DNA from 2 places in the Leclercia sp. genome. Region 2 is predicted to be linked to the other one. Evidence: predicted binding sites of a transcription regulator. Region 2 holds the regulator's gene; the other holds the start of a gene.
The links. Region 2 encodes LexA, which represses DNA repair genes until DNA is damaged. Its sites were predicted from a motif close to TNCTGTATGTACATACAGNA; they were not measured.
Positions count from the first base shown of each region.

Region 1: a site for LexA is predicted at 4,120-4,139, ahead of rmuC (DNA recombination protein RmuC). Genes of this name have one in related genera too.

Region 1 is NZ_DAIQCE010000014.1:64,038-71,000, forward strand. Features, by position in the region: gene V7Q49_RS21140 (glycoside hydrolase family 1 protein) at 1-232, opposite strand, end outside; gene V7Q49_RS21145 (beta-glucoside-specific PTS transporter subunit IIABC) at 232-2,043, opposite strand; gene V7Q49_RS21150 (dienelactone hydrolase family protein) at 2,224-3,030, opposite strand; gene udp (uridine phosphorylase) at 3,282-4,043, shown strand; gene rmuC (DNA recombination protein RmuC) at 4,183-5,637, shown strand; gene ubiE (bifunctional demethylmenaquinone methyltransferase/2-methoxy-6-polyprenyl-1,4-benzoquinol methylase UbiE) at 5,697-6,452, shown strand; gene ubiJ (ubiquinone biosynthesis protein UbiJ) at 6,466-6,963, shown strand, end outside.
Region 2 is NZ_DAIQCE010000007.1:123,113-130,075, forward strand. Features, by position in the region: gene V7Q49_RS16760 (conjugal transfer protein TraF) at 1-666, opposite strand, end outside; gene V7Q49_RS16765 (cupin domain-containing protein) at 831-1,319, opposite strand; gene zur (zinc uptake transcriptional repressor Zur) at 1,432-1,947, shown strand; gene V7Q49_RS16775 (CsbD family protein) at 2,017-2,226, opposite strand; gene dinF (MATE family efflux transporter DinF) at 2,368-3,687, opposite strand; gene lexA (transcriptional repressor LexA) at 3,751-4,359, opposite strand; gene V7Q49_RS16790 (diacylglycerol kinase) at 4,469-4,837, opposite strand; gene plsB (glycerol-3-phosphate 1-O-acyltransferase PlsB) at 4,993-6,963, shown strand, end outside.

The sequences.
Region 1 (6,963 bases), on a different contig from region 2:
CGCGGCGTTTCGGGTACAACGCATCATTTTTACCTTCAAACGCGTCGCGGATGTTCTCGTCCGTCAGCGCCATATGGCCGCTGTAATCCTTCACGGACAGGTTGGGCTTCCAGGTGATGGCGTCAGCAACGGAAGGCCCTTTGCCATCCACGTTCCATGCCCCTTCAGCCTGATTAGCGGCTATCGCGCCGCCCCATAAAAAACCTTGCGGAAACGGGAGGGATTTCTCCATTACACGGACTCCTTAAGCGTCATGATGATATGCGGATTTGGATTCTTATCGTCGGTATTACCTGGTGTCAGCGAAAAGCGTTCGCCGTTAGTGACCACCATCATCACCACCGGATCGAGCCCGGCGGCAGCAATGGTGTCGAGTGAAAATTCAATCAGCGTGTCACCGCTTTTAACATGCTGGCCCTCCACCACCCGTGGGGAGAAGCCTTCGCCCTGTAGCCTGATGGTGTCGATGCCGATATGGAAAATCAGTTCGACGCCCGCGTCGGTGAGCAGGCTCAGGGCATGACCGCTGTCAAATACGTTCACAATGGTTCCATCCGCCGGGGCCCGCAGCACGCCCTGGGAAGGGATAATCGCAATCCCGTCGCCCATGATTTTGCGGGAGAAAACGTCATCGTTAACCTTCTCAAGCGGGATAATCTGCCCTTCAACCGGGCGGGTGAAGCTCAGCGCGTCGCTGTTTTCAGCCGCTTTATCGCGCCACAGCACGAAGGCGCTGATAAAGGCCACGGCAAAGGATAATCCCGCTCCGGCAAAGGCCCAGACGATGTTCATGGGGTTATCCGGGGAGACAAACATTGAGATGCTGGCAAGGCCAGGGCCCACGAGGGCAAAGGCCTCAATCGCCATCCAGCCGATAAAGGCTCCGCCGACAATACTGCCGAGGATCACGCTGTAGAGCGCTTTTTTATTCAGCAGCGTCACGCCATACAGCGCCGGTTCGGTAATGCCGAACAGGGCGGAGATCCCGGCGGAGAAGGCGGTGGATTTCAGCACCTTATCTTTGCTTTTGAGCGCAATCGCCAGGCATGCGCCGGACTCGGCAATATTGTGCGCCAGAGACGCAGGCAGATAGAGCATCTCGCGCCCAAACTGGCTCATGGAGGCCACGGCGTAGGGCAGCATCGGCTTGTGCATCCCGGCGGCGACCATAAAGGGCAGGGCGGCGGCCAGCAGCCCGGTGGCGACAAAGCCCAGCTTGCCGTAGAGCCATAAAATCACCGTTGCCAGGCCAGCCCCCAGCTCGTAACCCAGCGGGCCCAGGATCAGCAGCGTGACCGGGACCGTCACCAGCAGTGAGAGCATCGGCGAGAGGAAAATGCGCAGCGCGCCGGGGGAGTAGCGGTTGAACAACTTCTCCGTCTGGGCGTAAAAAAGCACGCACAGAATCGCCGGAAACACCTGAGAGGCGTAGGCCACGTTACGCAGATCGAACGACATAAACGCCGCCCCGTCTGCCAGCTGTTTGGTCATTGCCGGCAGCACCATTACGGAAACCGCCGAGACGGCCACCAGCACGTTCACTTTTAGCTTCATCGCCGTGGTGATCGCCACCAGAATAGGCAGAAAGTAGAGCGGCGCGGAGCCGATATTATCCAGGACCTTGTAGGTCGAACTGTCCCGGCTGAGCCAGCCCATCACATCCAGCAACAGCAGCAGCGATTTCAGGACGCCGCCACCGGCAATGGCAGGCACCAGGGGCTGAAAAACGCTGATCACAAAATCGACCACTTGCGCCCCACGGCTGGTTTTGACAGGCGCATGGTGCCCGCCCGCCTGAGGTGAACCCACCAGTGAGCGCACCGCCTCAAAGACCTGCACCACTTCGTGACCAATAATCACTTGGCACTGCACGTTCACGCGCACGCCCAGCACGCCGTCGACCTTTGCCAGCGCTGCTTCGTTCACTTTGCCATTGTCGTACAGACTCAGCCGCAAGCGGGTCGAGCAGTGTTCGATATGTTCGATATTCTCAGCACCGCCGACCTGGGCGATGATTTCCAGCGCTGTTTGCAAGTGGTTCATGTTCTGGCCCCTGTCCCCAGAGCAAAAAAAAAGACCTGAACCCCCTCTCCGCTCGAAAACGGAGAGGGGGTTCAGGTCTTGCCTACGGATCGTAGTTACACGCCTGTGGGTTTTATATCGTCCAGATTGTGTATAAAAGTCAAACAGTCACCTCACTTTGCGTAGCGAAATGTGAGCCGCTTAACCTTTTTTAGCGCCGTACTGCTGGAACCACGCCAGCATCCGCTGCCAGCCATCTTTGGCCGATTCCGCGTGATAGCTCGGGCGATAATCGGCGTTAAAGGCGTGTCCGGCTCCCGGATAAACCACAATTTCCGCCGTTGCGTTTGCCGCGCGCAGCGCATGACGCATGGTCTCTACCGTATCCAGCGGGATCCCGGTATCTTCTGCGCCATAGAGTCCGAGGACGGGCGCGTTCAAATCGGTCGCAATATCGACCGGATGCTTCGGTGAATTCAGCGACTTTTCGCCCACCAGCTTGCCATACCACGCCACGGCAGCTTTCAGCTGCGGGTTGTGCGCGGCATACAGCCAGCTGATGCGTCCGCCCCAGCAGAAGCCGGTTGCCAGCAGACGATGGGGATCGCCACCGTTGCGCGCCGCCCAGTTGGCGACATGGTCGAGATCCGCCAGCACCTGCGCGTCCGGCACTTTACTTACCAGATTGCTGAACAGGGTGGGAATGTCGTTGTAATCGTTCGGATCGCCCTGACGGAAATAGAGCTCAGGCGCGACGGCCAGATAGCCTTCCAGCGCCAGACGACGGCAGAGATCGCGAATATGCTCGTGTACACCAAAAATTTCCTGAATCACGATGACGATCGGCAATTCCCCTTGCGCATTTTTGGGCCGGGCATGGTAAGCGGGCATATTATCGCCCTGAGTCGGAATGGAGGTTTCCCCGGCGGTAATCGCCTCGTCGGGAGTGGTGACAACGGTTGAGGTCTGCAGGTCAGCAGCAGGGGCAAATCCAGATGTTCCAGTCATGGCATTCTCCGTACCAATTAGCGCAAAAGTAAATATAGTCCGCAGGTTAACAATCCACAGTGCCCGAAACAGGCTATCTTTTGTGCAACAGATAACGATATAACTCGTTAATGTGATGTTAATCACTATTTCATGGTAATTAACTGCAATCAATTTTATTCATGGTGATGTCTGTCACGAAACTAAGCCGCTTCCTTCGGTAAAGTACCGCTTTGCTTCTGCTGACAAACTGACCCACAGAGGAGTTTTCTATGTCTAAGTCTGATGTTTTTCATCTCGGCCTCACTAAAAACGATTTACAAGGGGCTACGCTCGCTATCGTCCCTGGCGATCCTGAGCGTGTGGAAAAGATCGCCGCGCTGATGGATAAGCCGGTTAAGCTGGCAGCCCATCGCGAATTTACGACCTGGCGGGCAGAGCTGGATGGCAAAGCGGTGATCGTGTGCTCTACCGGTATCGGTGGCCCGTCTACCTCTATTGCCGTTGAAGAGCTGGCGCAGCTGGGCATCCGTACTTTCCTGCGTATCGGTACAACCGGTGCGATCCAGCCGCACATCAACGTTGGCGATGTGCTGGTCACTACCGCGTCCGTGCGTCTGGACGGCGCGAGCCTGCACTTTGCGCCAATGGAGTTCCCGGCAGTGGCCGATTTCGAATGCACCACCGCGCTGGTGGAAGCCGCGAAATCCGTTGGTGCGACCACGCACGTTGGCGTGACCGCCTCCTCTGATACCTTCTACCCGGGCCAGGAGCGCTACGATACCTTCTCTGGTCGCGTAGTCAGCCGTTTCAAAGGCTCGATGGAAGAGTGGCAGTCTATGGGCGTGATGAACTACGAAATGGAATCTGCCACGCTGCTGACCATGTGCGCAAGCCAGGGTCTGCGTGCCGGTATGGTTGCGGGTGTGATTGTTAACCGTACCCAGCAAGAGATCCCGAACGCCGAGACCATGAAGCAGACCGAAAGCCACGCGGTGAAAATCGTGGTGGAAGCGGCCCGCCGCCTGCTGTAATTTCCCCTTTTCTTTGCCAAAGGCCGACCTGTTCGGCCTTTTTCTTTGCGTAGCGCCTCGCAGAAAACCCTTTTCAAACTGGACGTTTATACAGCACAATTCTATTTTGTGCGGGTCATACCTTGATGCAGGGGGCGTCGTGGATATTTCCATCCTTTTTTATGCCGTTATTGCGCTGGTCAGCGTCGGCGTGGGCTGGTTGTTCGCCAGCTATCAGCATGCGCAGCAGAAGGCCGATCAGCTTGCCGAACGTGAAGAGATGGTGGCCGATCTCAGTGCATTACGACAGAACATAGCCCAGAGCGGACACTGGCGCGACGAATGCGAGCTGCTCAACAACGAGCTGCGCAATTTGCGGGATATCAATACCTCGCTGGAAGCCGACCTGCGCGAAGTCACCACCCGGCTGGAGTCCACCCAGCTGCATGCGGAAGACAAAATTCGCCAGATGATGAACAGCGAACAGCGCCTGAGCGAGCAGTTCGAAAACCTCGCCAACCGTATTTTTGAGCAGAGTAACCGCCGCGTCGATGAACAAAACCGCCAGAGCCTGAACGGCCTGCTGTCGCCCCTGCGCGAACAGCTGGACGGCTTTCGTCGTCAGGTGCAGGACAGCTTTGGCCAGGAGGCGCGGGAGCGGCACACGCTGGCCCATGAAATCCGCAACCTCCAGCAGCTGAATGCCCAGATGGCGCAGGAGGCAATCAACCTCACTAAGGCCTTGAAAGGCGATAATAAAACCCAGGGCAACTGGGGCGAAGTGGTTCTGACCCGCGTGCTGGAGGCCTCTGGCCTGCGCGAGGGCCACGAATATCAAACCCAGGTCAGTATTGAAACCGAGACCCGCGCGCGGATGCAGCCCGACGTCATTGTCCGTCTGCCGCAGGAGAAGGACGTGGTCATCGACGCCAAAATGACCCTGGTGGCCTATGAGCGCTACTTCAACGCCGAAGACGACTACACCCGCGAGTCGGCGCTGCAGGAGCATATCGCCTCGGTGCGTAACCATATCCGCCTGCTGGGGCGCAAAGACTATCAGCAGCTGCCCGGCCTGCGTTCGCTTGATTACGTGCTCATGTTTATCCCGGTTGAACCGGCCTTCTTACTGGCGCTGGACCGCCAGCCGGAGCTGATCTCCGAGGCGCTGAAAAACAACATCATGCTGGTCAGCCCTACCACGCTGCTGGTGGCGCTGCGCACCATTGCTAATCTGTGGCGCTATGAGCATCAGAGCCGCAATGCCCAGCAGATTGCCGATCGCGCCAGCCGGCTGTATGACAAAATGCGCCTGTTCGTCGATGACATGTCGTCGGTGGGGCAGAGCCTGGATCGCGCCCAGGATAACTACCGTCAGGCGATGAAAAAGCTGGCCTCCGGGCGCGGCAACTTGCTGGCGCAGGCCGAATCGTTCCGTAGCCTGGGTGTGGAAGTAAAACGCGAGATTAATCCGGAATTGGTCGAACAGGCTACGTCGCAGGATGAAGAGTACCGGCTGCGCAGTGACGAGCCAGTTCAAAATACAAACAATACCTTAGCAGACGCGCAGGCGTCGGCAGACCCCCTGGAGCGTTATTCCGGGGTGGTTGAATCGTAGGGCAAATGCGCCCAATCTGTTACACTTCTCAAACATTTGACTGATAAGCAGGCTCTGAGATGGTTGAAGATTCACAAGACACAACGCACTTTGGCTTTCAGACTGTCGCTAAAGCGCAGAAAGCTGACATGGTGGCCCACGTATTCCATTCCGTGGCGGCGAAGTACGATGTAATGAATGACCTGATGTCATTCGGCATTCATCGCTTGTGGAAGCGCTTCACTATTGACTGTAGCGGCGTGCGTCGTGGACAAACCGTGCTGGATCTGGCCGGCGGCACCGGCGACCTGACAGCGAAATTCTCGCGTCTGGTAGGCGAAACGGGCCGCGTTGTGCTGGCTGATATCAACGACTCCATGCTGAAAATGGGTCGTGAAAAGCTGCGCAATATCGGCGTGGTCGGCAACGTTGAGTATGTCCAGGCGAACGCGGAAGCGCTGCCTTTTCCGGATAACACCTTTGACTGCATCACCATCTCTTTCGGTCTGCGTAACGTCACCGATAAAGAGAAAGCGCTGCGTTCCATGTACCGCGTGCTGAAACCGGGTGGACGTCTGCTGGTGCTGGAGTTCTCGAAACCGATTATCGAGCCGCTGAGCAAAGCCTACGACGCCTATTCGTTCCACATTCTGCCGCGCATTGGCGAAATGGTGGCGAACGACGCAGACAGCTATCGCTACCTGGCTGAATCCATCCGTATGCACCCAAATCAGGACACCTTAAAAGCCATGATGCAGGATGCAGGCTTTGACAATGTTGACTACTTCAACATGACGGCAGGCGTTGTCGCGCTGCATCGCGGTTATAAGTTCTGAGTGGAGGTGGCAAATGCCGTTTAAACCCTTGATCACAGCCGGTGTGGAAAACGTACTGAATACCTTTCTGTACCGGTCTCCTGCGCTGAAAACGGCGCGTCAGCGTCTGAACGGCAAAGTGCTGCGGGTAGTGTTAAAAGAGTTTTCGACCCCGCTGGTGCTGGTGTTCAGCGAGCGTCAGCTCGATGTGCTGGGGGAGTGGGAAGGCGAGGCCGACTGCTCCGTCATCACCCATATGAACACGCTGCCCAAACTGCGCGATCGCCAGCAGCTTACCGCCCTGATCCGCAGCGGCGAGCTGGAGGTCGAAGGCGACATCCAGGTGGTGCAAAATTTCGTCGCGCTGGCCGATCTGGCCGAATTTGACCCGGCTGAACTGCTGGCACCCTGGACTGGCGATATTGCCGCCGAGGGGATCGGTAAAGTGCTGCGCGGCGGGGCCTCGTTGCTGAAGAAGGGTTTTCAGCGCCAGCAGCGCTATGCCGCAGAAGTCCTGACCGAGGAGTGGCGC
Region 2 (6,963 bases):
AACGATCGCTGCCCTGCCCAGGGCGACGGAGTTAAGGTTGCGGGTAATGACGTCGCTGCCATTTCGCGCCGCACCCAGCGCCATCTGGTTGGTCATCCCTGCGTTGCCCTGCAACTGGCGCAGAAAATCAATATCCTGCTGATCGATCTCCGAGCTGATGCGCGCATGGGCATTGGCCTTAGCGACAAACGCCAGCGACAGCCCCGAGCCCGGAATACTGACGGCTATCCCTGCCCCGGCGTTGCCGTGTGCGGTTTTGCCTTCGAGGAACTCCAACTGATCGGCCAGATTGCCTGCGGCACTCTGAAGCTCACCGAGCGTACCCTGCGGATCGGCCAGGATCCTCGCCACGGTCAGATCGTCGATCATCTCGCGATCGTCACCGATCTCATCGCTGATTTCATCGATCTTGTCCTGCAGATTGTCTTTGTCGCTGATTTGCGCCCCCACCGAGGGGAATATAATGGCGACGTCATCTTCTGCTTTCGATTTTGCCAGCAGGGCCGGGTTGATCAGCACCCCGCTACTATAATGCGCCGACGCAACGCCCGTCCCACCCATTGCATCGCCGCGTGCTTCCGTCCAGGTATTTGCGGCTCCCGCCTGATTAGCCAAAAGAATACCGGTGGCAATTCCAGCCACAGAAAATTTGAATATTATTTTCACAGGACACCTGACTTATTTTGGGTGAATAAACCCCGACGGCTAAACGCCGCGCAGGGGCATACGTCCTTTGTGAAAAAAGTATGAGGAGCCGAATTTATCTAAACTTTAGTATTAGATTAAGTTGTTGATTTTGTTATTCCTTTAAGTATGTATAGAACAAGAAATTACTTTTGCCCTGGTTTTCCATCATGCGGACCAAAAAATTGCGGCGGATGATCGATCCAGCGATCTTCGCGAGTGGCGGCATATACCGCATTCAGCGGATAATAAATTCGGTTATGTTTTTTATTCGCTTCGCCCACCACTAATAACCGCACTTCTTCACTGGTATTATTAATAAAGGTGTGGCACACGCCCGTTCCGGCAGGAAAACCAACGCTGTCCCCCGGCTCCAGTTTCCATAAATAACCGTTGATCCAGGCTTCGGGATATCCCTCGAGCACAAAGATAAATTCCTCTTCGTCGCTTTCGGCATGAGGATAGGAAGTGCGACGTCCCGGCGGCAGGCGTTCATGGTGGATACCGAGACGGCCCAGCCCGAGCGCACGGGCCAGCGGCGCGCCAATGGCGAAACGCTCTGTGCTGTCGGGATAGGTTGAGTCGTCGGCGCCTTCTACTTCACGCCAGTGGCGAATGCAGTCCGGTCTTTTCATCTTTTCATCTCCTGTGGTTTTTCGTCAGGGTAGCACACCCGGTGGATCTCGGCGTTTAGGCCAGAACATGGTAAACTGGCGGTTTGTTATTCCACGTCATTCGAGGTGCAAAATGGAAACGACCACAATGCAGGCACTGTTAGCGCAAGCCGAAAAGCTGTGCGCGCAACGCAATGTGCGCCTGACTCCGCAGCGCCTTGAAGTGTTGCGTCTGCTGAGCCTGCAAAACGGGGCGATCAGCGCCTACGACCTGCTCGACCTGCTGCGCGAGAGCGAGCCGCAGGCCAAGCCGCCTACCGTCTATCGGGCGCTCGATTTCTTACTCGAGCAGGGCTTTGTGCATAAGGTGGAATCGACCAACAGCTACGTTTTGTGTCATCTGTTCGATCAGCCGACCCATACCTCAGCGATGTTCATCTGTGACCGCTGTGGCAGCGTGAAGGAAGAAGGCGCGGAAGGGGTGGAAGATATCATGCATAGCCTGGCGGCGAAGATGGGGTTTGCCCTGCGCCACAACGTGATTGAAGCGCACGGTCTGTGCCGTAACTGCGTTGAAGTGGAAGCCTGCCGCCATCAGGAAAATTGTCAGCACGATCACTCTATCCAGCTGAAGAAAAAGCCGCGCTGAGGACAAAAAAATGGGCGACCTGAAAGGTCGCCCTGGGCGTACATCCGTGTACCTGCGGGTATAGGTTAATTACCAGCGATAGTTGTTACGGGTTTCCCAGTCACCAACTTCTTTCTCTGCCTGGTCTTTCTCATAACCATAGCGTTCCTGAATTTTACCCACCAGTTGGTCACGTTTACCTTCGATGACGGTCATGTCATCGTCAGTCAGGTCGCCCCACTGTTCTTTTACTTTACCTTTAAATTGCTTCCAGTTACCGCCGACTTGGTCTTTATTCATCATCGATTCCTCTTCGTTCGGTCGTTAAGGTTAAGTTCGTCCTGAAATACGTTTCGTGCTGGACGTGATAATAATTATAGATAAGCCTGCGGCGTTCGGTTTGTTATTCGGAATCTTTTACCGTTCGGCCAGGCGAAGCCGCTATGAAAACCAGCTGCCGTTGCGCCAGTGCCGGTGCCAGATCCAGGCCAGAGACAGCCCCCGCAGGGCCAGGAACACGGTCAGGGCCAGCCACAGACCGTGGTTGCCCAGCCACGGCAGGGTGAAAAGCGTCAGGCCAAATCCAGCGGCCGCCACGGCCATACTGTTGCGCATCTCTGCCCCTCGGGTGGCACCGATAAACATGCCATCCAGCAAATAGCACCAGACCCCTACCACCGGCAGGATCACCTGCCAGATAAGATAGTGGCTCGCCAGCGCGCGCAGCTCGGGCAGTGAAGTCAGCAGGGCAATAATGTGATCGCCTGCCAGAGCATAGATGAGGGCAAAGGCCAGCGCCACCAGGCCGGACTGACGGCAGGCCGCCCGCCACACTTCCCGCAGTTGCCCGCTTTCCCGCGCGCCATAGGCCTGCCCGGAGTGTGCCTCGACCGCATAAGCGAAGCCATCCAGCGCATAGGCGGTAAAGGTCAGCAGGGTCATCAGCACGGCGTTAACGGCGATGATCTCCGGCCCCAGCCGTGCCCCCATTACCGTCAGCGTCCCGAAGCAGAGCTGTAGCAACAGCGAGCGCAGCATGATGTCGCGATTGAGGGCCAGCAGCTTGCGGATATTGCCCCGCCAGCTCGTTTTCAGCAGCGCCAGCGAAATACCACGCAGGGCCAGCACCCGCCAGACCATCCACAGGCCAATCATCAGAGTGGCGTACTCTGCGATAGCGGTCGCCAGCGCGGCCCCCTGCACGTTCATCTGCAGGCCCATCACCAGCCACAGATCCAGCACGATGTTGAGCAGGTTACCCACCACCAGCAGGATCACCGGCGCCCGGGCATACTGCACCCCCAGCAGCCAGCCGAGCAGCACCAGGTTAGCCAGCGATGCCGGGGCGCTGAGCCAGCGGATCTCAAGGAAGCGCCGCGCCTGATGGAGCACGGCCTCGCTGCCGCCAACGATATGCAGCGCCAGATCGATAAGCGGCGTGCGCAACAGCACAATCAGCAGCCCGGCACCCAGGGCCAGGATCAGCGGCTGCACCAGCGCGCGGGCCAGACGTAGCGGATCTTTCGCGCCATAGGCCTGCGCGGTGAGGCCGGTGGTGCTCATGCGCAAAAAGAGCAGCAGCATAAACAGGAAGCTGGTTGCCGTCGCGCCGATGGCGACACCGCCCAGATAAACGGGGGAATCGAGATGACCAATCACAGCCGTGTCCACCAGCCCAAGCAGAGGGACGCTGATATTGGAGACGATCATGGGAAGCGCAAGACGCCACAACGCCTTGTCTGAAGCAGTCAGGAGAGACATGAAAATGTTCGCCAGAGGCAGGAAAAGCAAACTGCGGCACTGCCGCAGTTTGTCAGAAAGGATTTATAACCATTCACCGTTGCGGATGACGCCAACCGCCAGCCCTTCGATGGAGAAGTTATTTTCGCGCAGGTCGACAACAATCGGGGAAAACTCGCTGTTTTCCGGCAGCAGCTGCACGGTGTTGCCCTGCTTTTTCAGGCGCTTGACGGTCACTTCATCATCGATGCGCGCCACCACGACCTGACCGTTACGCACGTCCTGCGTTTTATGTACCGCCAGCAGATCGCCATCCAGAATGCCGATGTCTTTCATGGACATACCGCTTACGCGCAGCAGAAAATCTGCGCTCGGTTTGAACATGCCCGGATCGACCTGATAATGGCCTTCAATGTGCTGTTGCGCCAGCAGCGGTTCACCCGCGGCAACGCGACCGACGAGCGGCAGGCCCTCTTCGGCTTCAATCAGCAGACGAATACCGCGAGACGCACCGGAAACAATCTCAAGCACACCCTTGCGCGCCAGTGCCTTAAGGTGCTCTTCGGCGGCATTTGGAGAACGGAAGCCCAGACGCTGCGCGATTTCTGCACGCGTCGGCGGCATACCCGTCTGGCCGATATGATCCCGAATGAGATCAAACACCTCTTGCTGCCTGGTCGTTAACGCTTTCATTCCGCCCCCTGGGTGTATATACAGTTATGCTGTGAGTATATACAGCTAAAGGTGATTTTGGAACCACAAACCGCATAAAAAACCAGAGACTTGTTCGGTTTCTGAAGGCTTATCGTAAATGTCCCCAAAGCAGCGTGACCCAGGTAAACAACGCAACGATAATCGCCATCAGCACCGCGGCTGAGCCCATATCTTTTGCCCGGCCCGAGAGCTCGTGAAAGTCAGTGCCGATACGGTCGACGACCGCCTCGATCGCACTGTTGAGAATTTCGACTATCATCACCAACATCACCGAGCCAATCAGTAATACGCGGGTGATGGGATCAACGTCCAGCCAGCAGGCAAGGATAATCGCCGCGACGACCGCAACCCCTTCCTGGCGAAATGCGGCTTCATTGATCCAGGCAGCACGGATGCCCTTCCATGAATAGCCGGCAGCTTTAATGATTCGGGTTAACCCAGTGGTATTATTGGCCATTAAAAGAAACCTTTCTTCGAAAATAGCGTCAGAAACGGTGGGTTAAGCGCCTGGCGCAGCCACCGGAAGTATGACGGGTAACAACAGAAATTTTGCGCGCTTTCTGTTATCCTTGCGCCGCAATTGCATTTTTAACCAGAGGCTTTACATCGTTTATGTCTGGCTGGCCACGAATTTACTACAAATTACTTAATTTACCATTAAGCGTCCTGGTAAAAAGCAAGTCTATTCCGGCGGTTCCGACGCTGGAACTGGGACTCGATACCTCGCGTCCTATTATGTACGTTTTGCCTTATAACTCGAAGGCCGACTTGCTGACGCTGCGCGCCCAGTGCCTGGCGCACGATCTTCCCGATCCGCTGGAGCCGCTGGAGATCGACGGCACCCAGCTGCCGCGCTACATCTTTATCCACGGTGGCCCTCGCGTGTTCACCTGGTACACGCCGAAAGAAGAGTCGATCAAGCTGTTCCATGACTACCTCGATCTGCACCGCAGCAACCCGCTGCTGGACGTGCAGATGGTGCCCGTGTCGGTGATGTTTGGTCGTCGTCCGGGGCGCGATAAAGGCGAGGAAAATCCGCCGTTGCGCATGCTCAACGGGGTGCAGAAGTTTTTCGCCGTCAACTGGCTTGGCCGCGACAGCTTCGTCCGTTTTTCACCGTCAGTCTCCCTGCGTCGCATGGCCGATGAGCACGGTACGGATAAGACCATTGCCCAGAAGCTGGCACGCGTGGCGCGCATGCACTTTGCCCGTCAGCGTCTGGCCGCGGTAGGCCCGCGCCTGCCGGCCCGTCAGGATCTGTTTAATAAGCTGCTGGCCTCGAAGGCCATTGCCCGCGCCGTCGAAGACGAAGCGCGTAGCAAAAAAATCTCCCACGAGAAGGCGCAGCAAAACGCCATCGCCCTGATGGAAGAGATTGCGGCCAACTTCTCCTACGAGATGATCCGCCTTAGCGACCGTATCCTGAGCTTTACCTGGAACCGTCTCTATCAGGGGATCAACGTGCACAACGCCGAGCGCGTGCGCCAGCTGGCCCACGACGGCCATGAGATTGTCTACGTGCCCTGCCACCGCAGCCACATGGACTACCTGCTGCTCTCGTACGTGCTCTATCATCAGGGGCTGGTGCCGCCGCACATCGCTGCGGGTATCAACCTCAACTTCTGGCCGGCAGGCCCGATCTTCCGCCGTCTGGGTGCGTTCTTTATTCGCCGTACCTTTAAAGGCAACAAGCTCTACTCCACCGTGTTCCGCGAGTATCTGGGCGAGCTGTTCAGCCGCGGCTACTCGGTGGAATATTTCGTGGAGGGCGGCCGCTCCCGTACCGGCCGTCTGCTCGATCCGAAAACCGGCACCCTGTCGATGACCATTCAGGCGATGCTGCGCGGCGGTACGCGTCCAATCACCCTGGTGCCAATCTACATAGGTTACGAGCACGTGATGGAAGTGGGTACCTACGCCAAAGAGCTGCGCGGTGCCACCAAAGAGAAAGAGAGCCTGCTGCAGATGCTGCGCGGCCTGAGCAAGCTGCGTAACCTCGGCCAGGGGTATGTCAACTTCGGCGAACCTATGCCGCTGATGACTTATCTCAACCACCGTGTGCCGGAGTGGCGCGAGTCCATCGATCCGATCGAAGCGGTGCGTCCGGCCTGGCTGACGCCAACGGTGAACGCCATTGCCGCCGATCTGATGGTGCGTATTAACAACGCCGGGGCGGCCAACGCCATGAACCTGTGTTGTACCGCCCTGCTGGCCTCTCGCCAGCGCTCGCTCACCCGCGAGCAGCTGACCGAGCAGCTCGACTGCTACCTGAACCTGATGCGCAACGTGCCGTACGCGGCAGATGCCACGGTGCCGGCCGCCAGCGCCAGCGAGCTGATCGACCACGCGCTGCAGATGAACAAGTTCGAGGTCGAGAAGGACACCATTGGCGATATCATCATTCTGCCGCGCGAGCAGGCGGTACTGATGACCTACTACCGCAACAACATTGCGCATATGCTGATGCTGCCTTCGCTGATGGCTGCCATCATCACCCAGCATCGCCAGATCAGCCGTCAGGCACTGCTGGAGCATGTCACCGCTCTCTACCCGATGCTGAAAGCCGAGCTGTTCCTGCGCTGG